DNA from 4 places in the Kribbella sp. NPDC043289 genome. Region 4 is predicted to be linked to each of the others. Evidence: riboswitches for the same ligand, from Rfam matches in the RefSeq annotation. Region 4 holds a riboswitch; each other region holds the start of a gene.

Region 1 (7,537 bases), on a different contig from region 4:
GTACGTCGCCCTGCCGTACCAGCTGTACCAACTGACCGGATCGAACTTCGCGGTCGGCGCGATGGGCCTGGTGACGATCGTCCCGCTGGTCGTCTTCGGCCTGTACGGCGGCGCGCTGGCCGACCACGTGGAGCGCCGGAAACTGCTCGTCGGCACCGGCCTGGCCCAGGTCGTGATCTCCGCGCTGATGGTCGTCAACACCCTGCTCCCGAACCCGCAGGTCTGGCTGATCTACGTCTGCGGCGCGCTGAACGCGATCGCGTCCTCGCTGCAGCGGCCGAGCCGCGAGGCGCTGCTGCCCCGTGTGGTCAAGCACGCGGAGATCCCCGCCGCGGTCGCGTTGAGCTCACTGACCTCGCAGATCGGTCAGCTCGCCGGCCCGGCGGTGGGCGGCGTCCTCGTCGGCTCGGTCGGCGTGACCTGGGCGTTCTCGGTCGAGCTGGTCGGGATCGTGTTCGCGACGCTGATGTACACCCGCCTCGGTGCCTACCGCGCGGGTGATGGCGCGAGCGCGCCGAGTCTGCGGGCGATCGGTGGCGGGATCGTCTACGCGTTCCGGCGCAAGGACCTGCTGGCGACGTACCTCGTCGACATGGTCGGGATGTTCCTGGCGATGCCGATCGTGCTGTTCCCGGCGTTCGCGACCGACATCCTGAAGGAGCCGAGGTTGCTCGGTCTGCTGTACAGCGCCGAGGCGATCGGGGCGATGTGCGCAAGCCTGACCAGCGGCTGGGCCAAACACGTGCACCACCAGGGCCGGGCGGTGGTGCTGGCCACGATCGGCTGGGGTGCCGCGGTCGGGCTCGCCGGGCTGGCGCCGAACATCTGGATCGCGATCGCCTTCTTCGCGCTGGCGGGCGCGGCCGACATGGTCTCGGTGCTGTTCCGCTCGGTGATCTGGAACCAGACGATCCCGGACGAGATGCGCGGTCGGCTGGCCGGGATCGAGATGCTCGGGTACTCGCTCGGCCCGCTCGGTGGACAGGCCCGGTCCGGTCTCGTTGCCGACCTGACCGGCGTCCGGACCGCGATCGTCAGCGGCGGTGTCATGTGCGTCGCCGGCGTGATCGGGACCGCTGTCTGGCTGCGTGAGTTCTGGCGGTACGACGCCCGTACCGACGAACACGCCGTCCGCGAAAGGGAGCTCCGGACCGCCGGTTAGAGTTCCAGGCATCATGCGTATCCGCCGTGGAATGACCGCTGGCCTGGCCGTCGTACTGCTCGCGGGCTGTAGCGGTCCCGGGCAGGAGACCGCCCCGAGTGCACCCCCGCTGGTGTCGACGACCTCTGCGGACAGCCCGTCGGCAACGCCCTCCGATACGCCGAGCCCGAGCGTGCCGGCCTCGGCGGCACCCGCGCAGTCCGTATGCCTGCGGATGAACCAGGAATTGGTCCGGACGACGCTTGCGGTGCCTGCTGTGGATATCCAGACCAAGACGGTGCCGACCGACTTCGGCCTTCCGACGTACGACGTCTGCCAGTTGACCCTCAGCAACTTTCCGAACGGTCCGGTGCTGAGCATCGAGACATCGGTGCTCCCGGCGACCGCGGCGACGTTGGCCGCGAGCCAGAAGGCGTCCAAGGGTGAGCCGGTGAAGCCTGCGGTGGTGGGCCAAGGCGGCTACGGGGCGAGCACGTTCGTGGTGTTCCTGCTGGGCGGCAAGCTCTACAAGGTCGCCGGTCCGAAGGCGACGCTCGCGAAGTACGTCGTCCTCGCGCAGGAGGTCGCCCGGCAGGCGGCAGGCGTTCCGACGGCGGACCCGGTGATCACACGCCCGGAGTGCGACCGCGGGTCGTCCGGGGCCGAGAAGGTGCTGGGCGCGCGGCCGACGGCCCGCCGCGACAGCGAGACGACGCCCGGCGACCCGGTCTGCGGCTGGGTGACCGCGACGAGCGTGCTGACCACCTCGGTACGGCGTACTCCGCAGGCGAAGGCGTTGATCGCTCCGCTCGCCAAGGCCGCGACCTCGCAGTCGATCCCGCTCGGCGACGAGGGGTACGTCGACACCGCGACCGGCCGGACCACGATCCGCGTCGGCGACGACAAGCTGGTGGACTTCGTCCCGCTGCCGGCCCGGGCGATCAACCCGGACCTGATGACGCAGTTCGCGCTGGCGATGGCGCCTATCTATACGCGCTGATCTACACGCGCTGACGATCTGCGACACAGTCGCGGGTGTTAGGGTGGCGGAGCCGTGGTGTTCGGGAAGCCGGTGGAGTACCGGCGCGGCCCTCGCCACTGTGATCGGGATGTTCGCCGGACGTTCCCCTCGGGGAGACCACTGGCCGCTTGCGGCTGGGAAGGTTCGACCGGCGATCGCGGTACCCGTCAGCCAGGAGACCGGCCACGGCGCTCGACCCGTCCACGAGGTGCTGGAGGAGCGGTCCGCCCATGGCCGTCGTACGCGTGCTTGCTGTTGTCCTGTCTGTTTCCCTGCTGGCCGGGTGTGGCCCAGCTGCTGAAGCCGGTTCGAGTGCCGGTGCGATCACCGTCAAGAACTGCGGGATCGACGTCTCCGTCGACGGTCCGCCGCAGCGGGTGTTCGCGGCGTACCAACCCGCCATCGAGATGGCCCACGCGTTGGGGATCTCGGATCGGCTCGTCGGTACGGCGTACCTGGATGCCGAGGTGCTCCCGGAGTACGCCGCCGCGCAGGCGAAGGCGACGTACTACAAGAACCTGCCGAGTCGTGAGCAGCTGCTCAGCCTGAACCCGGACTTCGTGCTGTCCGGGTTCAACGACGTGTTCAGCGCGGCCGGCAGCGACTCGAGCTTCGGCAGCCGCAAGAGCCTGTCCGACCTCGGCGTCCGGACCTGGATCTTCAGCCCGCTCTGCCCGACCGCGGACGGCAAGGGCGACGAGGCGATCGACCCGTCGACGGTCTCGATGGACAACGTGTACGCCGATCTGCGCGACCTCGGCAAGCTGTTCAAGGTCGAGGACCGTGCCGAGCAGGTGATCGCCGACCAGCAGCGGCGGATCGCGGCGGTCGAGACGGCCGTGAAGGACGCGCCGCGGCCGACGGTGGCGATCATCCGGCCCGCGCTGGAGGGCGGCGGCCTGACGGTTTCGGGTGGACCGGACTTCGGGACGGTGCTGATCAAGCAAGCGGGAGGCGTGAACGCGTTCGCGGACCTGACGTCGAAGCGGAACGTGAAGATCAGCGTCGAGGAGTTCATCAAGCGCGACCCGGACTACGTGCTGATCAGCGGCTGCTGTGACGCATCGCTGACGGCCGCCTCGTCGCAGCCCGATGTCGCCAAGCTGTTGGCGAATCCTGCATTGAGCAATCTGAAGGCTGTGCGCAATCGTCATGTGGTGCCGTGGTTGTTCGCGAATCACTCGGCGGGTGTCCGGGGCGCGTACACGACGGAGAACCTGGCGCGCATCATTCACCCCGACCTCTTCAAGTGAGGAAGGCTGCCGGGCTCACGGTCTGCGTCGGGGTGCTGGCCGTGGCCGTCGTGCTGTCGTTGTGCGTCGGGAACCAGTGGGTCGGGACCGGTGACGTCTATCGGGCGCTGGCGAACTTCAGCGGCAGCGATACCGATCGTGTCGTGACGTACTTGCGCGTGCCGCGAACCGTCGCGGGTCTCTTGGTCGGGGTCGCGCTCGGGTTGTCCGGTGGGTTGATGCAGGGCGTGACGCGGAACCCGCTGGCCGACCCGGGGATTCTCGGCGTGAACGCGGGCGCGGCCGTGGCCGTAGTGGCGGCGATCGGGGTGTTCGGCGTGCACAGCCTGACCGGGTACGTGTGGTTCGCGATGGGCGGCGCGCTCGTCGCGACAGTCGTCGTGTACGTCGTGGGCGCGATCGGCGGAGCGACGCCGGTGAAGCTCGCGCTGGCGGGAGCGGCGATCTCCGCGCTGTTCGGCTCGGTCACGTCGGCCGCGACCCTGCTGGATCTCTCGACGTTGAACGAGTATCGGTTCTGGGTAGTCGGGTCGTTGTCCTTGGCGAACGGGGCGATCGTCGCGCAGGCGGTGCCGTTCCTTGCCGTAGGCACCGTTCTGGCGCTGGTTCTGGCGCGGTCGCTCAACCAGCTCGCGCTCGGCGCTGAACTTGCGCAGACACTAGGCACCAGGGTCGCACTCGTGCGTGTCCTGGCCGGCGTCGCCGTCGTGATCCTGGCCGGTACGGCGACCGCGATCGCCGGCCCGATCGGCTTCATTGGTCTCGCCGTACCGCATGTCGCACGGACGATCGTCGGCGCGGACTACCGGTGGCTGTTGCCGTGGTCGATGGTGCTCGCGCCCGCGGTCCTGTTGCTCGCGGACGTCGCCGGGCGGATCGTCGTACGGCCGGCGGAGTTGCAGGTCGGGATCATCACGGCGCTGATCGGGGCACCGCTGTTCATCGCACTGGTGCGCCGTCGACGGACGGCTGCGTTGTGAAGACTTTGCGAATCGGGCGGGTGTCCACTCGGGTGGATGTCGCGAGCGTCGTGGTCTCGACGGTCGCGTGGGTGCTGACGGTGGTCGTCGGTGCGTTCGCCTTGACTCGTGGCGATTACGCGCTTCCGCTCTCTGATGTCCTGCGGGCGTTGTCGGGGCACGGGACGCTCATCACGTACGACGTCGTCGTGAACAATCGTTTGCCTCGCGTCCTCGTCGGCATCGGTGTCGGTACGGCGTTCGCGGTGTCCGGCGCGATCTTCCAGCGGCTCGCGCGCAACCCGTTGGTGAGTCCGGACCTGATCGGCATCAACGCCGGTGCCGCGTTGGCCGCCGTACTGATCATCACCGTGATCGGGAGTGGGTGGATCCCGCTGGGTGCGTTGATCGGGTCGTTGCTCGCCGCGCTCAGCGTGTATCTGCTGGCCTATCGCAACGGGGTCTCCGGGTATCGGCTGGTGCTCGTGGGGGTTGGCGTGACGGCGATCATCGGGTCGCTGACGGCGTACCTGCTGACGTTGGCGGACATCTACACGGCGAAGAGCGCATCGATGTGGCTCGCCGGAAGTCTTGCCGGGCGGTCGTGGTCGGACGTGGCGTTGATCGGCGCCGCGGTGGTCGTGGGGTTGCCGGCCGCGGTGGGCTCGTCGCGGCAGCTGCGGTTGCTGGAGTTGGGCGACGACTTGGCGCGGACCTTGGGTGGGCGGGTCGAGTTGTCGCGTGGGGTGTTGATCGCGGTCGGCGTTGGGCTTGCGGCGTTGGCGACGGCGGCTGCTGGACCGATCGGGTTCGTGGCGTTAGTGGCGCCGCAGTTGGCGCGTCGGCTGGTTGCGGAGCGCGTCGCCGGGTTGCTCGCGGCTGGCGCGATCGGGGCGTTGCTGGTGGTGTCCGCGGACCTGATCGCGCGGACGGTGGTGGCTCCGACGGCGTTGCCGGTCGGCGTGGTGACCGCGTTCCTCGGGGCGCCGTACCTGCTGTTCTTGATGGCCCGCGCGAACCGGGTCGGCCGAGGAGGATGACGATGCTGCGAGCAGAAGAGCTGACCTTGGGGTACGGCGGGAGTCCCGTCGTACACCGGTTGTCGGCGGCGATCCCGGAGCGGAAGATCACGGTGATCGTCGGCGCCAACGCCTGCGGGAAGTCGACGTTCCTACGTGGACTGGCGCGGCTGCTCGCGCCTCAAGGCGGAGCCGTCTACCTGGACGACCAGGATTTGGCGAAGCTCAGCGCCGGGCGCCTGGCGACGCGGTTGGGGATGCTGCCGCAGCAGCCGGTCGCGCCGGACGGGATCACGGTGTCCGACCTGGTCGGGCGCGGGCGGCATCCGCACCAACGGTGGTTCCGGCAGTGGTCGGCAGAGGACGAGCGGGTGGTGACGGCCGCGCTCGCGGCGACGGGTGTCGCCGAGTTGGCCGATCGGCCGCTGGAGGAGCTGTCCGGCGGTCAGCGGCAGCGGGTGTGGATCGCGCTCGCGCTGGCGCAGGACGCCGAGACGATGTTGCTCGACGAGCCGACCACGTTCCTGGACCTCGCGCACCAGTTGGAGATCCTCGACCTCGTGCAGGACCTGAACCGCGAGCACGGCAAGACGATCGTGCTGGTGCTGCACGACCTCAACCTCGCGGCGCGGTACGCGGACCACCTGATCGCGCTCAAACACGGCGAGGTGGTCGCGGTCGGAGCGCCCGCGGACGTGATCACGCCCGAGGTGGTCGCGGAGGTTTTCGGGCTCGAGTGCTCGGTGATCCCGGACCCGTTGACCGGTACGCCGTTGGTGCTGCCGCGGCCTCGCCGATCGTCCTGATCGCCTCCGTGATCTCGGTGGGCGTGCGGGCGGCGTACCCGAGGACCAGGCCGGGCGCGTGCGGCAGTTGGCAATGCCAGGACAGCGGATGCGTCTTGACGCCGTGTTCCAGCGCGGCCGCGGCCAGGGCGACGTCGTCGAGCGGTTCAGCGAAGGTGATGGTCAGGTGCAGGCCGGCCGCGACGCCGTGGATGGTTGCGGTGGGCAAATGGTTGTGGATCGCGGTGACCATCGCGTCGCGGCGTACCCGGTGCCGACGGCGGAGGAACCGCAGGTGGCGTTCGAGTTCGCCCGACTCCATCAGATGCGCGAGCGTGAGCTGCGGGAGCGAGGGGTTCCCGAGGTCGGCCATCCGCTTCCGGCCGATCAGTTCCTCCTTGTACTGCGGCGGCGCGAGCATCCAGCCGATCCGCAGCGCGGGAGCGAGGAGCTTCGAGATGCTGCCGGCGTAGATCACCTGATCGGGGAGCATCGCGCGCAACGCCGGCACCGGCGGGCGGTCGTAGCGGTGCTCGGCGTCGTAGTCGTCCTCGAGGATCAGCCCGCCGTCGGCCGCCCACTGGATGAGTTCACGCCGCCGCTCCCCGTCGAGGACGACGCCGGTCGGGAAGTGGTGCGCCGGAGTCACCATCACCACCCGCGCCCCGGACTTCCGGAGTGCCTCGACGTCGAGGCCGCGGTCGTCCACCGGGACGGGCGGGGTCTGCATGCCCCAGTTCTGCAGGTGCTGGCGGGAGCCGAGGGAGCCGGGATCCTCGACCGCCATCACGTGGATGCCACGCTCGTCGAGCAATTGCGCCACCAGACCGATCGCCTGCGCGACGCCCGCCACGATGATCAGATCGTCCGGGTCCGTGGCGATCCCGCGGTACTGGGCGAGCCAGGCGGCGACTGCCCGGCGGAGCGCCGGCGTCCCGGCGGGGTCGCCGTACCCGAAGTCGGGCGCGGCCAGATCGCTGAGCACGGCGCGCTCGGCCCGCATCCATCCACTGCGCGGGAAGGCCGCCAGATCAGGGACGCCAGGGGTCAGGTCGATCCTCGCCGTCACCTCGCGGAGGCGGTCGAAGGCATCCAGACCGGGCTGGTTCAGGACGTTCGGTGGCGGCGGATTTGCGGTCGTCGACGCAGGCGTCGTACCGATGGGGGCCGCGACGACGATCGTGCCGCGGCGGCCGTGGCTGGAGACGTGGCCGTCCTCGGTGAGGCGTTGGTAGGACTCGGTGACGACGCCGCGGGAGATGCCGAGGTCGGTGGCCAGGATGCGGGTCGCGGGGAGGCGGGCGCCGACCGGGAGATGGCCGGTCGAGATGGCCGTGCGGAGGCGGTCGGTGAGCCAGT
Region 2 (7,537 bases), on a different contig from region 4:
TGATCGGCCTGGCCGGGGTGATCGCGTTCGGGCCGCGGCTGCTGCCGCGCGGGACGTTCACCTTCGGTCGCGGACTGCCTTCGGTGATCGCGCTCCGTGGCCTGGTCGCCGCGGCCGGATTCGGCGCCGAGGTGTTCCTTCCGCTGATGCTGACCCGCGAGCGCGGGCTGTCCCCTTCGTTGGCCGGGCTGGTCCTGACCGTCAGCGCGCTCAGTTGGACCGCGGCGTCGTGGTACCGCGGGCGCCCGAAGCAGCCGTTCTCGCACGAGGTGTTCCTGCAGGCCGGCATGATCCTGATCGTGCTTGGCATCGTCACCGCCACGCTCACGCTGAACCCGCACGTACCGGTCGTCGTCGGCATCCTCGGATGGAGCCTGACCGGGCTCGGGATGGGTACGGTCTTCCCCACGCTTTCCGTGCTGGTGCTGGAGTACTCGGAGCCTGACGAGCAGGGTGTGAACAGTTCCGCGCTGCAGCTGAGCGATTCGTTGTCCACGGCAACGGTGCTGGCGATCGGTGGGTCGTTGTTCGCCGCGATGGAGCCGCATTCCGCGGTCATGGCGTACGTCGTCGCGTTCGGTGTCCCGGCGTTGCTGGCGCTGCTCGGTGTCGCGGCGGGACGACGTACCGCTGCTGTTTGAGCTATTCCTTGGAACCGGTGACGGCGATGCTGGCGCCGAGACCGATGATCATCAGACCACCGGTGCCACCGACCAGCTCGAGCCGGCGCGGCGAGCGGGCGAACCATTCGCGCGCCGTACCGGCCACCACCGCCCAGACGCTGTCCGAGCAGAGCGCGATCAGGATGAAGATCAACCCGAGGACCAGGATCTGCGCCCACGCCGGGCTGCTCGCACCCTTGTCCACGAACTGCGGCAGCGCGGCCGCGAAGAACACCGCGGTCTTCGCGTTCGTCACCCCGACCAGGAACCCCTGCCGCACGGTCTTCCGGCTGCTCCCCGGCTTCACCCCCCTGGCAAGCGCCTCCGCGAGCGACTTCCGCGACCGGAACGCGTGCACCCCCAGATAGATCAGGTACGCCGCCCCGCCCAGCTTCACGATCGTCAACGCGACCGCACTCGCCGCGATCAACGTCCCGAGCCCGAGCGCGATCAACACCAGCATCGTCGCGGCACCGAGCGTGTTCCCCACCATCGTCAACACGGCTTCCCGCCGCCCCACCGCCAACGCCCGCCCCACGATGAACAACACGCTGGGCCCCGGAACCACGATGATGATGAACGCAGTAATCGCAAACGCAACCAAATGATGAGCGGACGGCATCCACCCAGAGTAAACGCTCCCCTCACTCACCGCTCGGCTCGCGGCGCCTTCGAGCTGAGCGTGATGCCCACCCAGCAGAAGCCGATGCTCGGGCCGGCGTCCCGCCTCGGCTTCTACCCGCGGCGATCCCGCCGAGTCGTGGGTCCTGGTTGCAAATCGACAGCCGGAACTCACGACTCGCGTTGGGGGTCACATGCCAATTGCCACGACTCGGCAGTAGTCGAGGGGCGCCGAGGGTGGTGGTCGCGTGGGGATGGGGGTGCGCGGAGTGGACGTGGTGGGGGAGCGGCGGAGTGCCGTACGTCGGGGTTGGGTTGGGGGCGTCGTGAGGCGAGCGGCAGGACGGCGTACGTCGGAAGTGGGCTGCCGGCGTGGTCGAGCGAGGGGCTGGGCAGGTGGGCGGTCGGGCCGCACGCCGGGCGGCTGGTGGGTGGGGGTGGGATTGGTCACCGGCGCGCCGTGGCGCGTTGACCGGGGTTCGGTGTGGGCTCTACCGTTCCAGGGTCAACCTGCGGTGCCATGAGGGAAGCCGGTGAGAGTCCGGCACGGCCGCGCCACTGTGAGCGAGCTTCGGTTCGTGAGTCAGGACGCTCGGGCACAGCAGCCTTTCTAAGGGGACGCGCACTTCCCCAGGAGGTTCAGTTCAATGGCAGCTCCTGCCCGCACGATCGCCGTACCGGCTCTCTCGCCCAAGCTTCTCGCTGCTGCGCTCACCAGCGTCGGCCTGATGTTGCTGCTCGCCTACCTGGTCGGGTTCGACCAGGGCGCGGTCTCCCAGTCGGGGATGTACCTGCACGAGCTGATGCACGACGGTCGCCACCTGCTCGGCGTGCCCTGCCACTAGATCAGATGCGCACCTTCGGATCGCTCCTGGTGCGCGGACTGATCGTCGGACTCTTCGCCGGCCTGCTGGCCGGAACGTTCGCCTACGTGATGGGCGAGCCGCGTGTCGACGCGGCGATCGCGATCGAAGAGGCCGGTGCCGCGCACACTCACGACCACAACCACGCTGACCAGGCGGAGGACGAACAGCCATTGGTCAGCCGCGACGGCCAGCGGGCCGGCCTGTTTCTCGCGACCAGCCTGTACGGCGTCGCGCTCGGCGGCCTGTTCGCGGTCGCGTTCACGCTGCTCCGCCGCAAGCTCCGGACCGGCAACGACGCGTACGCCGCGCTCGGACTCGCCGCCGCGGGTTTCATCGGCATCGTGCTCGTCCCGTTCTTCAAGTACCCACCCAATCCGCCGGCGGTCGGTGACCCCGACACCATCACCCGGCGGACCGTCACCTACCTCTTGACCCTGGTCATCGGCCTGCTCGCGGTGTGGGCAGGGGTCGCCCTGTCCCGCTGGGCCGCGCGGTACGGCGATGTCGCCCGCCTCGCCGGTGGTGTCGTCGGACTGCTCGCGACCGTCGTGGCGGCGTACCTGATCCTGCCGCGGATCAACGAGGTTCCGGAGACGTTCCCCGCTACGCTGCTATGGCAGTTCCGGTTCGCCTCGCTCGGTACGCAGGCGACGCTGTGGCTCCTGCTCGGGTTCGGGTACGCGGCCGCGGTGGACCGCCGGCCGATCCGATCGAAGGTGGCTGCGGCTTGACCACGCTGACCCTGGTCGCGCACGCCCTGACACCCGCACTGCGTGGACTCGTGCTCGGCGGCGACGCCGAGCCGGACGCGGCGAGTGTCGAGGCGGCGCGCGACCTGAAGCTCTCGGCAGACGCGGTGTACTCCGGACCTGAGCAGGCCGCCGTCCGGACAGCCGCTGCGCTCGGGTACGACGCGATCGTCGCCCCCGAGCTGCGGGACCGCGAGTACGGCGACTGGGCAGGCCGCGAGCTGGAGGATCTGCTCACGGCCGACCCGACGCGGGTCTCGGCGTGGCTCGAACGGCCGCACACCGCGACGCCGGGCGGCGAGACCGAGAACGACGTCCTCGCCCGGGTCGCCGACTGGCTCGGGGACGTGGCCGGGCAGCACGACGAACCCAGCGCGATCCTCGCCGTCGTCCACCCGGCGGTGGTCCGCGCGATCGTCCTGTACGTCGTGGACGCGCCCGCCGAGTCGCTGCGACACGTCGACGTCCGGCCGCTCGCCACGGTCAGCCTGTCCCACCACAGCGGGAACTGGTCTCTGGCCTTCGTGCCCTCCGCCTGACAAACTGCCGGTGGCCCGGTCTCACGCCCAGGTGACCGGCTGTCACGGGGAGTCATCATGGCTGAGGCTGATCAACTGGCCGAACGGTTCCGCGCCAATCTGGCGGTGCTCGAGGCTGCTCGCGAGCGGTTGCAGACGGCGGCCGACGACGGCACCGCGGACGACGAGCAACTCAAGCGCCTGAAGACCGTCGAGGAGCTGCTGGCCCCGGTCACCGTGAGCGAGACGGATGCCGACGGCAACGTCGTTCACGTCCAGCGGCAGCGGCAGTTCCTGAAGGTCGACCCGAAGGGACAAGGGCGGGCGATCGAGGTGCTCGGCGAGCTCCCGAAGGCGAAGCACGTCGCCGTACTGGTTCCCGGGATGGGGAACAGCCTCGACACGTTCTCCGGACAGTCGGACCGCGGCGACCTGATCAAGCAGGAGGCCGGGCCGGAGACCGCGGTGATCGTCTGGCTCGACTACAGCTCGCCGCAGGGCCTGCTCAAGGCCGCGGAGGACGACGCGGCGGCCGAGGGCGGGCCGCTGCTCAAGGTGTTCCTGGACGAGGTCGACGAGCTCAAGGCGGAGAAGGCGGACGTCACGGTCGTTGCGCACTCGTACGGCACGAAAGTGGTCGGGAAAGCGCTCGAGGTCGGCGCCCGTCCGCCGCAGGTGGTGATGACCGGGTCGCCGGGCATCGACAAGCGCGTCGACGAGGCATCGGACTTCGTGACACCGGCGACGACGCTGTACGTCGAGCGCGCGCCCGGCGACTATGTCGCGCTCTCGGAGTGGCACGGGCCGGACCCCGCGACGTTCGTCGACGCGATCCGGATGGAGACCAACGACCCGCTCGCCCGCGACGAGGCGGTGTCGGTGCGCTGGCACAACGAGTACTACCGCCCGAACAGCGAGGCGCTCCGCAACATCGGCCGGGTGGTCTCGGGCAAGCTGAAGGACATCACCCGCACGAACACCAGCCGGGGCGCCGAGACCAAGCTGCTCCTCGGCGCGTCGTGGGGCGACGCCTTCAACGCGGCCGCGAAGACGGCGTCGCGGGTGTTCGACGGACTTGCAGCACTCACCAAACACTCCCGGCACGCCCGCGATACTTCACCCGCACCGTCCGCACGCGAAGAAGCCCCCGCGAACGCCGCCAAACTGAGTGCCAGCGGTCCGGCTGGCGCTGGTCCGACTGTCGGGGAGCGGGCGCCGGGGTGGAGTTCCGCGGAGCAGGTGGCTGGGGAGCGTGGCGTTGTGGGGCGTGGGGTCACTGGGCGTGGGGCTGGTGGACGGGGCAGTATAGGAGGATCGCGGGCGGCGGGTACAGGGCGGTCGCGGCCGTCGGGAGGTGGACGGGGATGAGCGAGCAGCGGGAGTTCCTGCGGGATGAGTTGCTGGCGGTGGCGGCAGCCGTCGTACCCGGTCAGCGGCCGGTGGTGACGCGTGACCCGGGGCCGGTGAATCCCGGCGTACTGTTCGACGGCCGGGGGACGGCGACCGTGTGCCGGATCTCCGTCGAGACCGGGAACCCGTCGGCGCCGGATCCCGAGGCGGAGGTCGCAGCCGCAGCCGAGGCACTGCGTGCCCGGGGGTGGACCGCGGAGGTCGCGGCCCCGGAGGACGGGCATTTTCGGGTCGCGGCCGTCCGGAATGGGTACGAGATCGCGGTCCACGCGTGGACCACTGACTGGCGGATAACGTTCACCGGCGAGACACCGCTGGTTTCATGAATTCGAAACGCGGCGTGGCCTCGCGAGCCTTGGCCGCACGGTGTATCACGGAAGCGTGACGCTGACCGAAGCTCGTAACTTCCTCCGCTCGGAACTCCTCGCGGTGGCGGCAATCGTCGTACCGGACCAGACCCCGGCGGTGACGCAGGACGTCGGCCCGGTGGACGAGTCCGCGCTCGCCGACCCGCACGGCCCCGAGTCCGTGTGCACCATCACCGTCGAGACCGGAGACCCCACCATCACGCCCGACCCCGAGGCACAGATCAGCTTCGCCGCCGAAACCCTCGAGGCTCGCGACTGGAAAGTCACCATCTCCGAGGTCGTCGACGGTCACCACCAACTCACCGCGCGCCGCCAGGGCTACGACCTCACCGTCGACGCCCTGAACACCGACTGGCGCCTGACCTTCACCGGCCAGACCCCGTACGTCGACGACCTGTAGTCCGCCGCTAGCGCCAGGGGGTGAGGTCCAGGCGCGGGTAGCGCTCGGCGGTGCCGGCGAGGGTTTGCGGGGTCCAGTAGGGATGCCCCGGCGGCGGGAAGCCGAAGAGCGCCAGCTGGCGGGGCGTGGCTCGGCGGACGAAGTCGTACCAGGCGGGCTCGTGGCTGCGGGCGGCCCAGGCGACGCGCTGGCCCCAGTCGGCCTCGGCCGGGCGGTAGACGAGTTGCATCGAGTACCGCGCGCCGTGGGGCCTGCGGAGTCCCGTGCCGCGGTGGAACGTGCGGGTGTTGAACGCGATCACCGTCCCGGCCGGACCGGCGCCTGACTGCTCGGCGTCGTACAGGCGGGTGTTGTCGTCAGGTGACACGAAGTCGCCCTTGCCGCCCGAGCGTGGAAAGAAGTTCGGGTTCATCGGCAGCTCGGCGGTGTGCTCGTACTGCACCAGGTGCGGCGGGCCGAGCTCCTCCGGTACGTCGACCAGGAACACGAACAGCTCCAGATGCTGGAAGCGGTCCGCAGCTGACGGTACGACGATCGTCTGGTTCAGGTAGTCGCGGTGCAACTCCTGGTCGTACGACGTCGCGCCGGTGTACTTCGCCCACGCCTCGGCCGACGAGAGCCGCAGAGCGGACTGCCCGAGCAACGTCTCCGCGAGGTCGATGACCTTCGGGTGGACGGCGAGCCTGCTGAACTCGACGCTCGCGAACGGAAACGTGTCGATGCCGTCGAACTCGTCCTCGATGTACCGCGAGCGCCGCTCGTCGGTCCCGTCGTGGAAGCCCTCCGGTGTCGGGAACATCGTCGGCAGCTCGCCGAGCGCCGGCGCCAGGTCAGCCGGGGACAGGAACTCCGGCAGTACCACGAACCCCTGCGTTCGCCACTGTTCCGCGGCCTCGGTCGGCGTCATGCGCTGAGGCTACCTGTGGAAGAGCAGCCGGTCGCCGGGAATTTCTCCGTCGAGGTACGGCGTGAAGCCTGCGGCGACCGCGAGCTCGGTCAGGGCAGGCGCAGTCCAGCGGTGGACGTGGATGTTCATCGGGTGGCCGCCGTACCCGGAGGTCTTGTGGGTCGACTGCTCGCCGACGTGGAATCCCATCAGCAGGACTCCGCCGGGGGCGAGGACCCGGTGGAACTCGGCGAACGCCTGCGGGACGACGTCGCGCGGGAGGTGGATGATCGACCACCAGGACACCACGCCGGACATCGAGCCGTCCGGTAGGTCCAGCGCGGTCATCGAGCCGACGCGGAAGTCGAGGTCCGGGTGGTCCCGGCGGGCGACCTCGATCATTCCGGGGGACAGATCGATCCCGAGAACCCGCAGGTCGCGCGCGGCCAGCAGGCCGGTCGTCCGCCCCGGTCCGCAGCCGACGTCGAGCACCGGCCCGTCCGGGATCAGCCTCGCGAGCAGGTCGAACGCCTCGCCCTCCCAGTCGGCGGCGTCCACCACGAGCTCGGCGTACGAGACCGCGACGTTGTCGTAGGAGCTGCTGATATCGGCGAGGTAGTCCGTCACCCGGCCGACCCTAAGACCGGCCGGGGACAGTTCTTTCAGGCCTTGCCGAGGGTCTGCTTCTGCTTGCCGAGGCCCTCGATCTCCATCTCCATGGTGTCGCCGGGCGACAGGTACGGGAAACGGCCGGACAGGGCGACGCCCTCCGGGGTTCCGGTGTTCACGATGTCACCGGGGCTGAGAACCATGTACTGCGAGAGGTCCCGGATCAGCGCGGCGACGCCGAAGATCATGTCCTGGGTGTTCGAGTCCTGCCGCGGCTCACCGTTCACCCACGAGCGCAGGTTGAGGCTCGTCGGGTCGACCTCGTCGGCCGGGACGAGGGCCGGGCCGAACGGGTTGAAGGTCTCGCAGCACTTGCCCTTGGACCACTGGCCGCCGGACACCTCGATCTGGAAGGCGCGCTCCGAGACGTCGTTCGACACGGCGTACC
Region 3 (7,537 bases), on a different contig from region 4:
CGTCACGCTCGCCACCGACGCGATGACCGACATGTCCGCCACCGCCCACGAGAACTCCCTCACCTGGATCTTCCCCCGCCTCGGCGAGTCCGGCACCACAGCGGAGATCCTCGAACTGCTCGGCTGATCTTTGGTTAGTAAGGTTTACTAATAGTTGCAGTCGGGCTAGCTTGCTGTCTCCGCCCCAATCGCAGGAGGCAGCCATGCGACTGCACCGCCCACTCCTTCTCACCCTGGCACTGACGCTGGTCGCGGCGTCCGCCGTACTGTTCGCCGCCCAGACCAGTACGGCGGCGCCGCCGACGTTCAAGCACCCCGGCGTCCTCGTCGACAAGGCCCAGCTCGACTTCGTGAAGCAGCAGGTCAAGGCCGGCGCCCAGCCACAGAAGGCGGCGTACGACGCGATGAAGGCCAGCTCGTACGCCGCCTTGTCGTACACCCCGAAACCGCGCGCGATCGTCGAGTGCGGGTCCAGCTCGAACCCCAACTACGGGTGCTCCGACGAACGCAACGATGCGCTCGCTGCGTACACCCACGCGCTGCTCTGGTATGTCACCGACGACGATCGCTATGCCAAGAAGGCGATCGCGATCATGGACGCGTGGTCCGCCGTACTGAAGGACCACACGAACACCAACGCCCCGCTGCAGACGGGCTGGTCCGGCGCCTCGTTCTCGCGGGCCGGTGAACTGATCAAGCGCACGTACGGCGGATCGTGGTCGCAGCGCGGCCGCTTCGAGAAGATGCTGCGCGACGTGTACCTGCCCGAGGTCCGCAACGGCGCCGGCTGCAAGAACGGCAACTGGGAACTGATCATGACCGACGCCGCGATCGGGATCGCCGTGTTCCTCGACGACCGGGCCGCGTTCGACAAGGCGGTCAGCATCTGGCGCGGCCGGCTGCCCGGGTACGTCTACGAGACCACCGACGGCTCGTACCCGAAGGCGCCGTCGACCTGCTCGTCGAAGGACACCCGCGAGGAGATCGTCGACTACTGGCAGGGCCAGTCGACGTTCTCGAACGGACTCGCCCAGGAGACCTGTCGGGACTTCGGGCACACCGGCTGGGGCCTCACTGCCGCCACCCACGTCGCCGAGACCGCCTACCACCAGGGCGTCGACCTGTACGCCGAAGCGGGCAAGCGACTCACTGACGGCTTCTACTTCCACACGCGGCTCGAGAACGGTGCGCCGACGCCGTCGAACCTCTGCGGAGGGACGGTGAAAAAGGGCCTCGGGGCGGTCACCGAGATCGTCTACAACCACTACCACAACCGGCTCGGCCAGCAGCTGCCGACGACGCTGCAGTACACCGAGAGCAAGCGGCCGGCCGGCGCGAACTATTTCTTCGCGTGGGAGACGCTGACCCACGCGGACAATCCGCGCTGAATCGATTCCCAAGGGGGGTGGTGAGGGGCTAGCGTCGCGGGCATTCCTGACCTGGAGGGGGTTTCGATGGGGCTGACTGATCGCGAGCGGGCCGAGGTGGACTCGGCCAATGCGTCCGGTAAGCAACCTGTGGTTTTCGTGCACGGGCTCTGGCTGCTCTCGAGCAGCTGGGACCGGTGGCGGCGGTTGTTCGAGGAGAACGGGTACAGCACGGTCGCTCCGGGGTGGCCGGACGACCCGGAGACGGTCGCGGAGGCGCGCGAGCACCCGGAGGTTTTCGCACACAAGATGGTCCAGGCGGTCACCGATCACTACCTGGACGCGATCGGCGGCCTGGACCGGAAACCCGCCGTGGTCGGGCACTCGTTCGGCGGGCTGATCGCCCAGAAGATCGCCGGCGAGGGAGCGTCGGCCGTGACCGTGTCGATCGACCCGGCGCCGGGTCGCGGCGTACTGCCGCTGCCGGCGTCGGCGTTGAAGTCCGGGTCGCCGGTCCTCGGCAACCCGGCGAACGCGCGGCGCTCGGTCACGCTGAGCTTCGACGAGTTCAAGTACGGATGGGCCAACGCCCTCGACGAGGACGAGGCCCGGCAGTTGTACGACGAGTTCCATGTGGCGGCGTCCGGCGTACCGATCTTCCAGGCCGCTGTCGCGAACCTGAACCCGTTCAGCGAGACCAAGGTCGAGTACAAGGCCGAGAACCGCGGGCCGATCCTGCTGGTGTCGGGGGAGAAGGACCACACGGTGCCGCACGCGATCACGCACGCGGCGTACAAGCAGCACGCGAAGAACTCCGGCATCACCGAGTTCGTCGAGCTGCCGAACCGCGGGCACTCGCTCGTCATCGACCACGGCTGGGAAGAGGTCGCCCGCACCGCACTCGACTTCATCCAGAAGCACGGCCCGGAGTGAGCTGCCCGGAGTGAGCTGCCCGGTGTGAGTTGCCCGGAGTGAGTTGAAGGAAGGCCCGCGGAGCGGCGAGTTGCACCGCGGGCCTTCCGGATCGGGGTGTCAGTCCCAGCTGAGTCCGCTGGAGGACTGGTACTCGATCACTCTGGTCTCGAAGAAGTTCTTCTCCTTCTTCAAGTCCATCACCTCTGACATCCATCCGAAGGGGTTCCGCGTTTCACCAAACAGCGGAGAAATTCCGATTTGTTCCGCTCTGCGGTCCGTGATGAACCGCATGTACTGCTCACAGAGGTCCGCGGTGAGGCCGAGCATGCCGTTCGGCATCGTCGCCCGGCCGTACGCGACCTCCAGCTCACAGGCCTCGGCGAGCATCTGCCGGACCTCGGCCTGGAAGGCGGCCGTCCACAGGTGCGGGTTCTCCTGCTTGATCTGGTTGACGCAGTCGATGCCGAAGTTCAGGTGGATCGACTCGTCGCGCAGGATGTACTGGTACTGCTCGGCGATCCCGACCATCTTGTTCCGCCGGCCGAGCGACAGGATCTGCGCGAACCCGGTGTAGAACCACATGCCCTCGAAGACCACGTAGAACGCGATCAGGTCGCGCAGGAACGCGGTGTCGGCCTCCGGTGTCCCGGTGCGGAAGTCCGGGTCCTCCAGGTGCTGGGTGTACTTCAGCGCCCACGCGTCCTTGTCCGAGATCGACGGCACCTCGCGGTACATGTTGAACAGCTCGCCCTCGTCGAGACCGAGCGACGTACAGATGTACTGGAAGGTGTGGGTGTGGACGGCCTCCTCGAACGCCTGGCGGAGCAGGTACTGCCGGCATTCGGGGTTGCTGAGCTGGCGGTAGACCGCGAGGACGATGTTGTTCGCGACCAGGGACTCGGCCGTGGCGAAGAAGCCGAGGTTGCGCTTGAGCATGAGCCGCTCGTCCTCGGTGAGGCCGTCTTTGGCCCCTGATGGACGCCGCCACAAGGCGATGTCGGCCTGCATGGACACCTCGGTCGGCATCCAGTGGTTGTTGCAGGCCGCGAGGTACTTCTCCCAGGCCCACGTGTACTTCAGCGGGAGGAGCTGGTTCACGTCCGCGCGGGAGTTGATCATCGCCTTGTCGGCGACCTCGACACGGGCCGCTCCGATCGACAGAGAGCTCACTGGCAGGCCTCGCAGTCCGGGTCGTCGAGGGAGCACACGGCTCCGGTGGGCTCAGTGAGAGCAACGGGTACGGCGTTGAGCCGGCCGTCGGTGCCTTGAAGCGTGGATTTCTCCACGTGGGTTGCTGACTGGGAACGCAGGTAATAAGTCGTCTTGAGGCCAAAGCGCCACGCTGACCGGTAAAGCTCATCCAGCGCGCGGCCGGACGGTTTCGCCATGTAGAGGTTCAGCGACTGCGCCTGGTCGATCCACTTCTGCCGCCGCGACGCCGCCTTCACCAGCCAGAGCGGGTCGATCTCGAACGCCGTCGCGTACAGCTCACGCAGATCGGCCGGGATCCGGTCGATGCCGGCCAGCACACCGTCGTGGTACTTCAGGTCCGACACCATCACCTGGTCCCACAACCCGCGGTCCTTGAGGTCGGCGACGAGGTACGGGTTCGCGATCGTGAACTCACCGGACATGTTCGACTTCACGAACAGGTTGCTGTACGTCGGCTCGATCGACTGGCTCACGCCGGAGATGTTGGAGATCGTCGCGGTCGGGGCGATCGCCATCACGTTCGAGTTCCGCATCCCGTCGCGCAGTACCTTCGCCCGCAGGGTGTCCCAGTCCAGCCGGGTACTCCGGTCGATGGTCACGTCACCGCCGCGCGCGGTGTGCAGCAGGTCGAGCGAGTCGATCGGCAGGATCCCGAGACTCCACAGCGATCCGTCGTACGACGAGTAGCGGCCGCGCTCGGCGGCGAGATCGCTGGACGCCTCGATCGCGTGGTAGCTGATCTGCTCCATCGAGCTGTCGGCGAACTCGACCGCGGCCTCGGAGGCGTACGGGACCCGGAGCGTGAACAGCGCATCCGCGAAGCCCATCAGACCGAGGCCGACCGGCCGGTGCCGCTGGTTGGCGCGCTCCGACTCCGGCGTGGTGTAGAGGTTCACGTCGATGACGTTGTCGAGCATCCGGACCGCTGTCCTGACGGTGTCCCGGAGCAGGTCGTCGTCCAGGCCGGTGTCGGTCAGGTGCGCGACCAGGTTGACCGAGCCCAGGTTGCAGACCGCGGTCTCCTCGACCGTGGTGTTCAGGGTGATCTCCGTGCACAGGTTCGACGAGTGCACGACACCGCTGTGCTGCTGCGGTGAACGCAGGTTGCAGGCGTCCTTGAAGGTGATCCACGGATGCCCGGTCTCGAACAGCACGGTCAGCATCCGGCGCCAGAGGTCAACCGCCTTGACCCGCTTGAAGGTATGGATCTCGCCACGATCCGCCGCCTCCTCGTACGCGCGGTACGCATCGGCGAACGCGGTGCCGTAGAGGTCGTGCAGATCCGGCACCTCGTCCGGCGAGAACAACGTCCACTCACCACCGGCCTCGACCCGCTGCAGGAACAGGTCCGGCACCCAGTTCGCGGTGTTCATGTCATGCGTACGCCGCCGCTCGTCCCCGGTGTTCTTCCGCAGATCCAGAAACTCCTCGACGTCGATGTGCCACGTCTCCAGATACGCACACACCGCGCCCTTACGGCGCCCGCCTTGGTTCACCGCGACCGCGGTGTCGTTGGCAACCTTGAGGAAGGGGACGACGCCCTGGGACTCGCCGTTGGTGCCGCGGATGCGGGCGCCGATGCCGCGGACCGGGGTCCAGTCGTTGCCGAGGCCGCCGGAGTACTTGGCGAGGAGGGCGTTGTTGCGGATGCCGTGGAAGATGCCGGCCAGATCGTCCTCGACCGTGGTGAGGAAGCAGGACGACAGCTGCGGCCGGGTGGTGCCGGAGTTGAACAGCGTCGGCGTCGACGACATGAAGCGGAACGAGCTGAGCAGTTGGTAGAACTCGATCGCCCGCGCCTCCCGGTCGTCCTCGCGCAGCGCCATCCCCATCGCGACGCGAAGGAAGAAGGCCTGCGGCAACTCGTACCGCACTTTGTCGATGTGCAGCAGGTAGCGGTCGTGGAGCGTCTGCAGCGCGAGGAACGTGAAGGTCAGGTCGGCGTCCGGATCGATGGCCTCGGCGAGCCGCTCGAGGTCGAACTCGGCGAGCCGGGGGTCGAGCTGCCCGGCCTCGATCCCGACCCGGATGTACCGCGGGAAGTAGTCGGCGTACGCCGCGGTCATGTCGGCCTGGCTGGCCTGCCGGGGCTCGCCGTACACGCGGCCCAGCGTCTCGCGGCGGATCCGGTCCAGCAGGAGACGTGCGGCGGCGAAGCTGTACTGCGGCTCGGTCTCGACGTACGACCGGGCGGCCATCACCAGCGCGAGCTCGACCTCGTGCTGCGCGATGCCGTCGTAGCAGGCGCCGAGGGTCTCGTTCAGGATCAGTTCGGGGTCGACCGCGTCGAGACCGGCAGCTGCCTCGGCGACGACCACTTGGAGACGATCGACGTCTAGCGGGGACCGGGTGCCGTCGGCGGCGCGGACGGACGGCGCCGGCTTCTCGGTGACGCCGGACGCGTCGGCGGGGGTGCGGGCCTTGGTCCGCTCCTCGCGGTACAGGACGTAGGCGCGGGCGACCTGGTGCTCGCCGGCGCGCATCAGCGCCAGCTCGACCTGGTCCTGGATGTCCTCGACCTGCACGCTGCGCCGCCCGGACAGCGAATTCAGACCGCGGCTGGTCAGGGCACCGACGACCCGGCCGGTCAGGTCGGTCACCAGGTCGCGGACCCGGTGGGTGGCGGCCGCGTCGGCGCCCTCGACAGCGAGGAACGCCTTCGTCACGGCGACGGAGATCTTGGTGGCGTCGAACGGAGTACTGCTGCCGTCGCGACGGACGACGGTCAGCTCGATCTCCCGGTCCGTCGCCACAGAGGCTGACGATGAGGAAGCAATGGTCACAGGTGTGCGCTCCAGAAGTGTTCGGAGACCCGGCACCACGCGAGCAGGCGCACGACGAGACGGCAGCACCGGCCGGTACCACTGCCCGTCACGCCCTGCGACCCACCCGCGAGATCTCGGACCGCGTGTACCGGCGGTACACGCACCGGTGGCAGGTATCCGGACTCGCGGACGCAGCTGGACGTCACGACCGCTCACCGTTGCGGGGCAGTTCCGGACTCGCACCGGATTCCCCTGTTGCCTCGAGATGAACAACATGTTGTGTCGTCGACCATCCCGAACCACCAGCAGTAGTGATGCTAAGTCGGAACATCTAGATCTTGTGGTAGCGCCACGCCGCGTGTCGCACATCTTGTGGTCCTCACGCCGCGACCGCATACAGATCCTGGAGCGTCATGATCTCGGAGCCGTGATGGATCAGCTCGCGATTGAGGCGCAGTACGACGTGGCCGAACGGCTCGGCCGCGTCGAGTTCGTTGGCCTGGCTGAGGCCGACCGTCGTCACCGCGTCCTCGTCGAGGCCGGCGATCGCGTCCTGCCAGGCCTCGACCCAGTGGGTCAGCCAGGCGACCGCATCCCGCGCGTTGCCGTGCAGGGTGATGTCCGCGCGGCCCTGCCGGCTTTCGCCGAACGTCCACTCCCAGCGCTCGAAGAACGTCTCGGTCAGGTGCGCGATCAGCCAGGCGATCGTCCGTGGGCCGCGATGGTCCGGCTCGTCCGGCCATTGCGCGACCCATTCGCCGGACCCGAGTGCGCGGAAGTGTCCTGTGTAGTGCCGCCGGACGACGGTGAGCGCCTCGCTGCTCGGGCGCCAGAAGTACTGCTCGTCGGTCAGCCGGGCCAGCCGGCCGGACAGGACCATCCAGCTGAAGCCGAGCTGGCCGCGGACCATGGCCATCGCCGATGGCCTGTGCAGGATGTCCCAGTCGAACGGCTCCGGCATAACAGCTCCCCTGTACGATCGAACATATGTTCGAATTCTTGCTCCACAGGGAACGGAAAGTCAAACCACCTAGCGTGTCGGTCGTGGCCTCGACGGAACGGGTCTGCTAGGCGGCTCGATCTGCGTGTCCGCGGCCGGGCTCGCGAAGCGGCGCTCGAGCAGCGTGAAGGCGTCGATCAGCTCGGGCGCCTCGTAGACGCGGTTCCGCCGGCCGTCGGTGACCTCGCGCAAGATCCGCGCCTCGACCAGTCGGGCGAGGCCCTGGTTGGCGGCCTGCTGCGAGCGGTCGATGAGCTGCGCCGCGGCGGCGAGTGTGA
Region 4 (7,537 bases):
CCCCAGAGTCCCCACCCCCGCGACCACTGCGACTGCCGCGAACGGAACCAACCACCGTCGACTGCGCTGTGCTACGCCCATGTGTACAGCCTCGCACCGGCGGCAACCGGAACCAAGGGTAGTCAGGGCAGGTTCACCCGAAAGAGTGAGACCGGCGTACGACCGTGGTCGTACGCCGGGGACTCAGCGTGACTGCAACGCGTCCAGGGCGACCGTCATCGCGGCGGCGACCCGGAAGTCCAGGCGCTGGTCCTGGACGGTGATCCGGTACCGGTCCCGGACTGAGATCTTCCGCTCCACCGAGAGCACCGCGGTGCCCGACTCTTCCTCGGTGAAGTCGAAGTGGAAGATGAACGGCAGCGGGATCTCCCCGACGATCGGGACGAACTCCCAGATCCGGCGGACGATCGCGATCGTGGCGTTCCGCTCGGTACCGGTCCCGTGCACGTGCCCGCTGGAAAGCAACCAGGTGGACCGGAGCAGGCTCTTGCCGAACTCCTTCTTGAACCAGCCGATCGCCTGCCCGTCGGCGTCGAACACGTCGTACCCGGAGCCGAGGTCGAGGGTCTTGCGGGCCTTGAAGGAGAACACCGGCTGGGTCTTGGTGTCGTCGGTGTAGAACGTCACCTGCTCCTTGAACGCCATCCGCTTCTGCTGCGCGAACGCGAGCAGCGGCCCGTCGCTCCCGTCCGGGTTGGTGGCGATCAGCTCGTACTTGTTCGCCATCAACGTCACCCGCTGCTTCATCGAGAACGCGGGCACGTAGGTGGGCGCTTGGGAGGTCATGCGGGCGAGTGTGTCAGACCACAGGCCGACGCACCGGTCTCCAAGCCTTCGGCAAGAGCCTGAGCAGTAGCTGAAGAATCGGCGAGTTGTACGACGAGTTCGCCGACTCCTTGCAGCGCCAGGTCGCGGGCGATCTCGACGCCCAACTCGACCGCCTCGGCCGGCGTACGGGCAGGTCGCCACAGCACTCCGAAGTCGGCTCGCGGGCGGTCGGCGCCGAGGTCGACGACCAGCGCGTCGGGCTGTCCCAGGTCGGTCGCGTCGCCGCCGACGACAACGCGGACCTTCTGACCGGAGGCCGGTACTGCGTTCGCGCCCGCCCGCAACGCGTCGTCGACGATCGACGTCGTACGGCGTCCCCATTCCTCGTGATGCATCGCCCAGGTCAGAGGTCGGCGCCTGGCCCAGCCGGACCGCACCAACTCGGGTGCCGCTGCGAACTCGTCGACGTACCCGACGCAGAGGTAGCCGACCAGTTCGATGTGCGCGGGCAGGTCGAGCACCGCGGCGACCTCGGCGGGTTCGAAGAAGGAGACCCAGCCGACGCCCAGTCCCTCGGCGCGGGCGGCGAGCCAGAGGTTCTGGATCGCGATCGCTGCGGAGAACCAGGTCGTTCGCGGATCCGCGTGCCGACCGAGAACGTGCCGGCCGCCGCGACCGGGGTCGCAGGTCACCGCGATGTTCAGCGGCGTGTCCAGGATCGCCTCGATCTTCAGCCCGTCGAACGCCGACCGACGGTCCTCCGGCAGCGACGCGGCGAACGCGTCGCGCTGCTCGATGGCGAGATCGTGCACCTTGCGGCGGGTGGCGAGATCGCGGATCAGCAGGAAGTCCCACGGCTGGCTGAGTCCCACACTCGGCGCCCGGTGCGCGGCTTCGAGCACCCGCGTCAGCAGATCGTCGTCGATCGGGACGTCGAGGAATCCCCGGCGGACGTCGCGGCGCTCGGCGATCACGCGATGCACCACGGCCCGCTCGTCCGCTGCGTACCCGGGCGCGGGCAAGCGACCGACGGCGACGGTCGCGTTGGTACTGCGTTGTTTCAGGATCAGAAGCTGCGCGCCACTGGCGAGGACGGCTGCCTCGGCGACACTGGGGACGCCCGCGAGCTGCTCGACCTGCTCGCTCGGCGTTGGCGCCGGCTGGTCGGCCAGCTCGTCGGTCGTGAACGTGCGCAGCTCTGCTCCGAGCTCGTCGACAAGCTGTCGCAGTGCCGGCTCGGTCTCGCGACCGGCGATCGTCACGACCAACCGCACGTCACCGTTGACGGCCTTGGCCACCAGGTCGGCGAGCTCGGAGTACGGCGTACCGGAGCGGAGGCCGACGCCAAGCACCAGGCTCATCGGACCCGCCCGCGGGCGGCGGCGACCAGGCGGGCCGGGACGTCGGGGGTGGCCGTCCAGTGCAGGTGCAGGTACGACGCGTGCAGGTTCGGGAGCGTGATGCCTTCGACGCCGGTCGGGAGATACCAGGCCGGCTGTACGTCGGCGTCGAGGTCAACCGTGGTGCGGTGGAACTCGTGCCCGTGGACGCGGCGGCCCTCGTCGAAGAAGGTCGTGGTGGTCGCGGCGACAGCTGTTCGGTACCCGAGGGTGAGGCGCGGCGTCATCCGGCCGGTTGCCGGGAGAACGCCGGTCATCGGGTGGCCGTCGAGTTCGCGGCAGAGGTAAAGCAGGCCGGCGCATTCGGCGATCACCGGCAGACCGGCGGCGACCTCGGTGGCGACCTGGTGGCGCAGCTCCTTGTTCGCGGACAGGGCCTCCGCGTGCAGCTCAGGGAAGCCGCCGCCGAGACAGAGCGCCGCCGTTGCCTCGGGCAACGTGTCGGTCAACGGGTCGAACGTGACAACCTCCGCCCCCGCCGCGGTCAGCAACTCCGTCGTCTCCGCATACCTGAAGGAGAAGACCGGTCCCCCAGCAACCGCAACCACAGGTCGCGCGGTCGGCGAGGACGGTTGTTCGAGCTCTTCGCTTGGGTTCCAGGGGGTGGCTTGGTGGCTGGGGGCAGCCTTGGCGGTGGCGACGACGGCCTGGAGGTCGACGCCTTGGTGGACGAGTTCGGCGGCGGCTTCGACTGCTGCTTCGGCTTGGGCGCGTTGTTCGTCGGCGGGGACCAGGCCCAGGTGCCGGCTGGGGACGGTCAGCCGCGTGTCGCGGCGGAGGACGCCGAGGACGGGGACGCCTATCGGCGCGACACCGGCGCGTACTTCGGTCTCGTGCCGGTCCGAGCCGACCTTGTTCAGGATCACCCCGGCGATCCGCACTTCGGTGTCGAAGGCAACGAAACCCTGGACGACCGCCCCGACGCTGCGCCCGGCCGCCGACGCGTCGACCACCAGCACCACGGGCGCCTGCAACAGCTTCGCGACATGCGCGGTCGACGAGAAACCCTCGGTCCCGAGCGCACCGTCGTACAGGCCCATCACGCCCTCGATGACGGCCAGGTCCGCGCCGGCCGCACCGTGCGCGAAGAGCGGGCCGATGCGTTCCTCGCCGGACAGCATCGGGTCGAGGTTGCGTCCCGGGCGTCCGGTGGCGACCGCGTGGAACCCGGGGTCGATGTAGTCGGGTCCGACCTTGAAGCCCGCGACCACGTGTCCGGCGTTCCGCAGCGCGGCCATCAGCCCGACCGCGACGGTCGTCTTCCCGGCTCCGGACGCCGGCGCCGCGATCACCACCCGCGGAATCACCACTCGATGCCCTTCTGGCCCTTCTGGCCGGTGTCCATCGGATGTTTCAGCTTGGTCATCTCGGTGGCCAGGTCCGCCGCATCGAGAAGCTTCGGATGCGCGTCGCGTCCGGTGATCACGACGTACTGGTGACCGGGACGATCGACGAGCGTCGAGACCACCTCGTCGACGTCGATCCAGCCCCACTTCATCGGGTAGGTGAACTCGTCGAGTACGTACAGGTCGTGGGTCTCGGCGGCGAGCCGGCGCTGGATCTCGCGCCAGCCCTCGAGCGCGTCGGCGGCGTGGTCCGCCTCGGTGCCGGCCTTGCGGGACCAGCTCCAGCCCTCACCCATCTTGTGCCACTCGACCGGACCGCCCTGTCCGGTCGCCGCGTGCAGTTCGCCGAGCGCCTTGAACGCGCTCTCCTCGCCGACCTTCCACTTCGCGCTCTTCACGAACTGGAAGACCCCGAGGTTCCAGCCCTGGTTCCAGGCCCGCAGCGCCATCCCGAACGCGGCGGTCGACTTCCCCTTCATCTCGCCGGTGTGCACCATCAGCAGCGGCCGGTTGCGGCGCTGGCGGGTGGTCAGTCCGTCGTCCGGTACGGCGGCCGGCCGCCCCTTCGGCATCTCAGGCCGCCTTCCGGTCCGTGACCGCGCGGACGAGGTTGCCGGCGGCAACATCTCCGAGGTCGAGGTACTCCGCGCCGAGGTCGACCGCCAGTTCGGCGGCAAGACCGAGCCGGACGCCGCGGTGCGGTTCGCAGTCCACGACAACGGTCGCGATGCCCTGCTGGGCCAGCCAGCCGGCCGCCTGACGAGCGCGGGCGAAGGCGTTCTCGCCGTACGTGGCGCGGCCGTCGGTGACGAGCACCAGGAGCGGGCGCCGCCGGGGGTCGCGGATCGCGGCGATCCGCAGTACCTCGGCTGCTTGCAAGAGACCTTCGGCGAGCGGGGTGCGGCCGCCGGTCGGGAGGGATTCGAGGCGTCGTACGGCGGTTTCGACGCTGCCCGTCGGCGGGAGAGCGACCGTGGCGGCCGGGCCGGCGAACGTGACGAGGCCGACGGTGTCGCGGCGCTGATACGCGTCGAGGAGCAGCGAGACGATCGCGGTCTTCACCTCGCCCATGCGCTTCTTCGTGCCCATCGAGCCGGACGCGTCGACGCAGAACAGGACGAGGTTGCCCTCACGACCTTCGCGTACGGCGAGGCGGACGTCGGCGGGACGCACCACGAGGCCTGGGCCGCTGCGACCGCGGGCGTGCTGGTGTGGGGCGGCGCTCCAGATGGTGCCGAGGAGATGCGGTCGGCCCGGCTCGCGGCCGACTCGCGCGCGGTCGCCGACGACCCGGCCCACCTCGGTGATGGCGCGGGAGCGGCGGCCGGCGACACCCATCCCAGCTGCTTGCACGCTCAGGAGGCGGGCCTTGTAGGGCTCGGAGCTTCCGGCGATCTCACCGACCGGCGTCGGGCCGGGCTGACCGCTTTCACCGTCACCCGGCTCACCTTTCGCAGCCGAGCGCTTCGGGTCGCCGGGCGCGCCGTCGTCCAGGCCGTCGCGGGCCGGATCCGCGGCATCATCCGAGGCGTCGTTCGCCAGGTCGCCGTTTGTCGGGTCCGCGGCGCTCGCCGAGTCGTTCGAGTCGCCCGGCACCGCGTCGGCGTTGGCCGGGTCGTCGGCGCCGCCCGGGCCGCCCGGCGGGCCGCCCGGCGGGTCGTCGTCGGGGTCTTCCGGGGGCGTGCTGTTGTTGATCGCGTCTTCGAGTTGCTGCTCGTCCAACCCCGGTGCGTCGAACGGGTTCCGCCGACGGCGATGCGGGAGCGCCAGCTTCGCGGCCGCCCGGACGTCCTCGACCTCGACAACCGTCCGTCCGGACCACGCCGCGTGCGCCACAGCGGTGCGAGCCGTCACGAGGTCGGCACGCATCCCGTCCACGTCGAACGAAGCGCAGATCTCCGCGATCTGCCGCAGCGCGGAGTCGGTCAGGATCACCTCGGCCAGCAGGTCACGCGCCTTCACGATGCGCTCGGCAAGCTCCCGCTGCGAGCCGTCGTACCGGGCGACGAAGGTCTCCGGATCCGCCTCGTAGGTCAGCCGCGCGCGCATCACCTCAACGCGGACGGCGGGATCGCGGCTCGCCACCACGTCCACGGTCAGGCCGAACCGGTCGAGCAACTGCGGCCGGAGCTCGCCTTCCTCCGGGTTCATGGTGCCGACCAGCACGAACCGCGCCGGGTGCGTGACCGAGACGCCGTCCCGCTCGACCGTCGCCCGCCCCATCGCGGCCGCGTCGAGCAGTACGTCGACCAAGTGATCGTGCAGCAGGTTGACCTCGTCGACGTACAGCAACCCCCGATGCGCGGCCGCCAACAAGCCCGGCTCGTACGCCGTGACGCCTTCCGCGAGCGCCTTCTCCAGGTGCAACGACCCGAGCACCCGGTCCTCGGTCGCGCCCACCGGCAACTCGACCAACCGCGCAGCCCGCAGCCCCCGCCGCCCGCCGGTCCCACCCACGTCACCGCCGTCCGCCTCTCCCCGAAGCGGTCCGTCGCTGAGCGCGGCACCGTCCGCTTCCCCGTGACGCAGTCCGTCACCGTGCGCGGCACCGTCCGCTTCCGCGTGATGCGATCCGTCGCTGCGCTCGGCACCGTCCGCTTCCGCGTGGTGTGGGCCGTCGGGGCAGGTCGGGTCGGGGCGCACCGGATCGCAGGAGAAGCGGCAGCCGGGGACCACCTCGACGGGCGGGAGGATCTCGGTCAGCGCGCGGACGGCCGTCGACTTCGCCGTCCCCTTCTCGCCGCGGATCAGTACACCGCCGATCGCCGGCGAGATCGTGGCCAGGATCAGCGCGAGCTGGAGATCGTCCATCCCGACGATCGCGGTGAACGGAAAGCTGGTCGACTGACCCGGTGAACGCACGGCCCGCATCGGCGGAATCCCTTTCGTCGAGCGGGTGTCCACGCCCGCTACGGCACTGGTACGCCGGCACTGCGGAATTCCGTAGGCCGGCGGACGACCGTGGATGTCCTGGCTCCCAGAGTCTGCGCCTGTCACAGCTTTCGCACAGCTCTGGTCACAGTGGCGGGACCGCCCCGGATTCGCACCGGTGTTCCTCCACAACCGTCGGCCCGATCATGGCACACCAACTCCCTCCGGAACCCATCCCGGTCACGTGGCACTCACCACGCCGCCGGGTGGCGGGTTGTGTGACCACTGACGGGTTACAGCACGTCAGCGGCGCAGCAACCCGCCAGCGGCACCCGGTGTCAGGCAGTCAGGCGTCAGCGGTTCAGGCGTTTGGCGAGGGCGTTGGCGGCGGTGTCGTCCGCGACCTCGCGGATGCCGACGATCGGGGTGACGGTGACGAAGCCGGCGGCGAGGAGGGCCACGTCGGAGTCCGGGTCCGGATTCGGGTGATTCGGCCCCAGCAGGATCACCGGCTCCCCGGTCGGAGCCGTCGAGCCGGTCAGCCGCGAGTGTGACAGCGGCGCCAGCGACGCGTGGCGTACTCCTGCCAGCTGGTCCAGCGGGCGGTCCGGCACGTTGATCGTCACGACCGTGCCGGCGGGCTCGGCCGCGATCCACCCGAGCGCCTCACCCGCGATCGTCGCCGCGGTCGGCCAGTGCTGCGGGTCCTCCGAGTCGAGGCTGACGGCGACCCCCGACGTACCGTAACCGGACGCGGTCACGGCCGCCGCGACGGTGCCGGAGTGGAAGATCGACACGCTGACGTTGAGCCCGCGGTTGATCCCGGACAGGACCAGGTCGGGCGCCGGACCGAACGCGCCGAGGGCCGCCAGCGTCACCGCACCCGCGGGCGTTCCCTCGATCCCGATGTAGGTGACGCCGTTCTCCTCGTCGGACGCGGTCCGGATCGGGCGGCCGACCATGCCCGCGCGGGCCGATCCGACGCCACTCTCGTCGAGCAGCGGTGCGACCACGACCACGTCGTACCCGAGCTCGGCGATGGTCGGTGCCAGCGCCCGGATTCCCGGGGCGCGATACCCGTCGTCGTTGGTGATCAGGACCCGTGGTCGCTCAGGAAGCATGCCTCAACCCAATCAGCCGCGGTCCTCGATG

Evidence for each region. A riboswitch is a leader RNA that binds a small molecule or an ion and turns the genes downstream of it on or off. The one in region 4 is predicted to bind cobalamin.
Region 1: linked by a shared signal. The riboswitch ahead of AC0662_RS19240 (ABC transporter substrate-binding protein) and the one ahead of AC0662_RS10750 (magnesium chelatase subunit D family protein) in region 4 are both predicted to bind cobalamin.
Region 2: linked by a shared signal. The riboswitch ahead of AC0662_RS23595 (CbtB domain-containing protein) and the one ahead of AC0662_RS10750 (magnesium chelatase subunit D family protein) in region 4 are both predicted to bind cobalamin.
Region 3: linked by a shared signal. The riboswitch ahead of AC0662_RS34030 (ribonucleoside-diphosphate reductase subunit alpha) and the one ahead of AC0662_RS10750 (magnesium chelatase subunit D family protein) in region 4 are both predicted to bind cobalamin.

The regions. Positions count from the first base shown of each region.
Region 1 covers NZ_JBWKCB010000003.1:177,647-185,183, reverse strand. The annotation lists gene AC0662_RS19250 (MFS transporter) at 1-1,162, shown strand, start outside; gene AC0662_RS19245 (hypothetical protein) at 1,194-2,141, shown strand; cobalamin riboswitch at 2,180-2,364, shown strand; gene AC0662_RS19240 (ABC transporter substrate-binding protein) at 2,393-3,415, shown strand; gene AC0662_RS19235 (FecCD family ABC transporter permease) at 3,412-4,395, shown strand; gene AC0662_RS19230 (FecCD family ABC transporter permease) at 4,392-5,414, shown strand; gene AC0662_RS19225 (ABC transporter ATP-binding protein) at 5,417-6,199, shown strand; gene pdxR (MocR-like pyridoxine biosynthesis transcription factor PdxR) at 6,093-7,537, opposite strand, start outside.
Region 2 covers NZ_JBWKCB010000003.1:1,071,957-1,079,493, forward strand. The annotation lists gene AC0662_RS23585 (MFS transporter) at 1-641, shown strand, start outside; gene AC0662_RS23590 (LysE family translocator) at 643-1,284, opposite strand; cobalamin riboswitch at 1,769-1,893, shown strand; gene AC0662_RS23595 (CbtB domain-containing protein) at 1,931-2,128, shown strand; gene AC0662_RS23600 (CbtA family protein) at 2,134-2,880, shown strand; gene AC0662_RS23605 (histidine phosphatase family protein) at 2,877-3,437, shown strand; gene AC0662_RS23610 (alpha/beta hydrolase) at 3,495-4,784, shown strand; gene AC0662_RS23615 (hypothetical protein) at 4,781-5,152, shown strand; gene AC0662_RS23620 (hypothetical protein) at 5,208-5,594, shown strand; gene AC0662_RS23625 (phytanoyl-CoA dioxygenase family protein) at 5,602-6,501, opposite strand; gene AC0662_RS23630 (class I SAM-dependent methyltransferase) at 6,511-7,107, opposite strand; gene AC0662_RS23635 (fumarylacetoacetate hydrolase family protein) at 7,143-7,537, opposite strand, start outside.
Region 3 covers NZ_JBWKCB010000007.1:185,536-193,072, reverse strand. The annotation lists gene AC0662_RS34050 (isochorismatase family protein) at 1-127, shown strand, start outside; gene AC0662_RS34045 (alginate lyase family protein) at 204-1,388, shown strand; gene AC0662_RS34040 (alpha/beta hydrolase) at 1,455-2,300, shown strand; gene AC0662_RS34035 (ribonucleotide-diphosphate reductase subunit beta) at 2,400-3,452, opposite strand; gene AC0662_RS34030 (ribonucleoside-diphosphate reductase subunit alpha) at 3,449-6,247, opposite strand; cobalamin riboswitch at 6,411-6,578, opposite strand; gene AC0662_RS34025 (DinB family protein) at 6,639-7,220, opposite strand; gene AC0662_RS34020 (Fic family protein) at 7,290-7,537, opposite strand, start outside.
Region 4 covers NZ_JBWKCB010000001.1:2,252,946-2,260,482, forward strand. The annotation lists gene AC0662_RS10725 (LolA family protein) at 1-81, opposite strand, end outside; gene AC0662_RS10730 (LURP-one-related family protein) at 184-786, opposite strand; gene bluB (5,6-dimethylbenzimidazole synthase) at 783-2,129, opposite strand; gene AC0662_RS10740 (cobyrinate a,c-diamide synthase) at 2,126-3,478, opposite strand; gene cobO (cob(I)yrinic acid a,c-diamide adenosyltransferase) at 3,472-4,086, opposite strand; gene AC0662_RS10750 (magnesium chelatase subunit D family protein) at 4,088-6,385, opposite strand; cobalamin riboswitch at 6,458-6,594, opposite strand; gene surE (5'/3'-nucleotidase SurE) at 6,739-7,506, opposite strand; gene cobN (cobaltochelatase subunit CobN) at 7,519-7,537, opposite strand, start outside.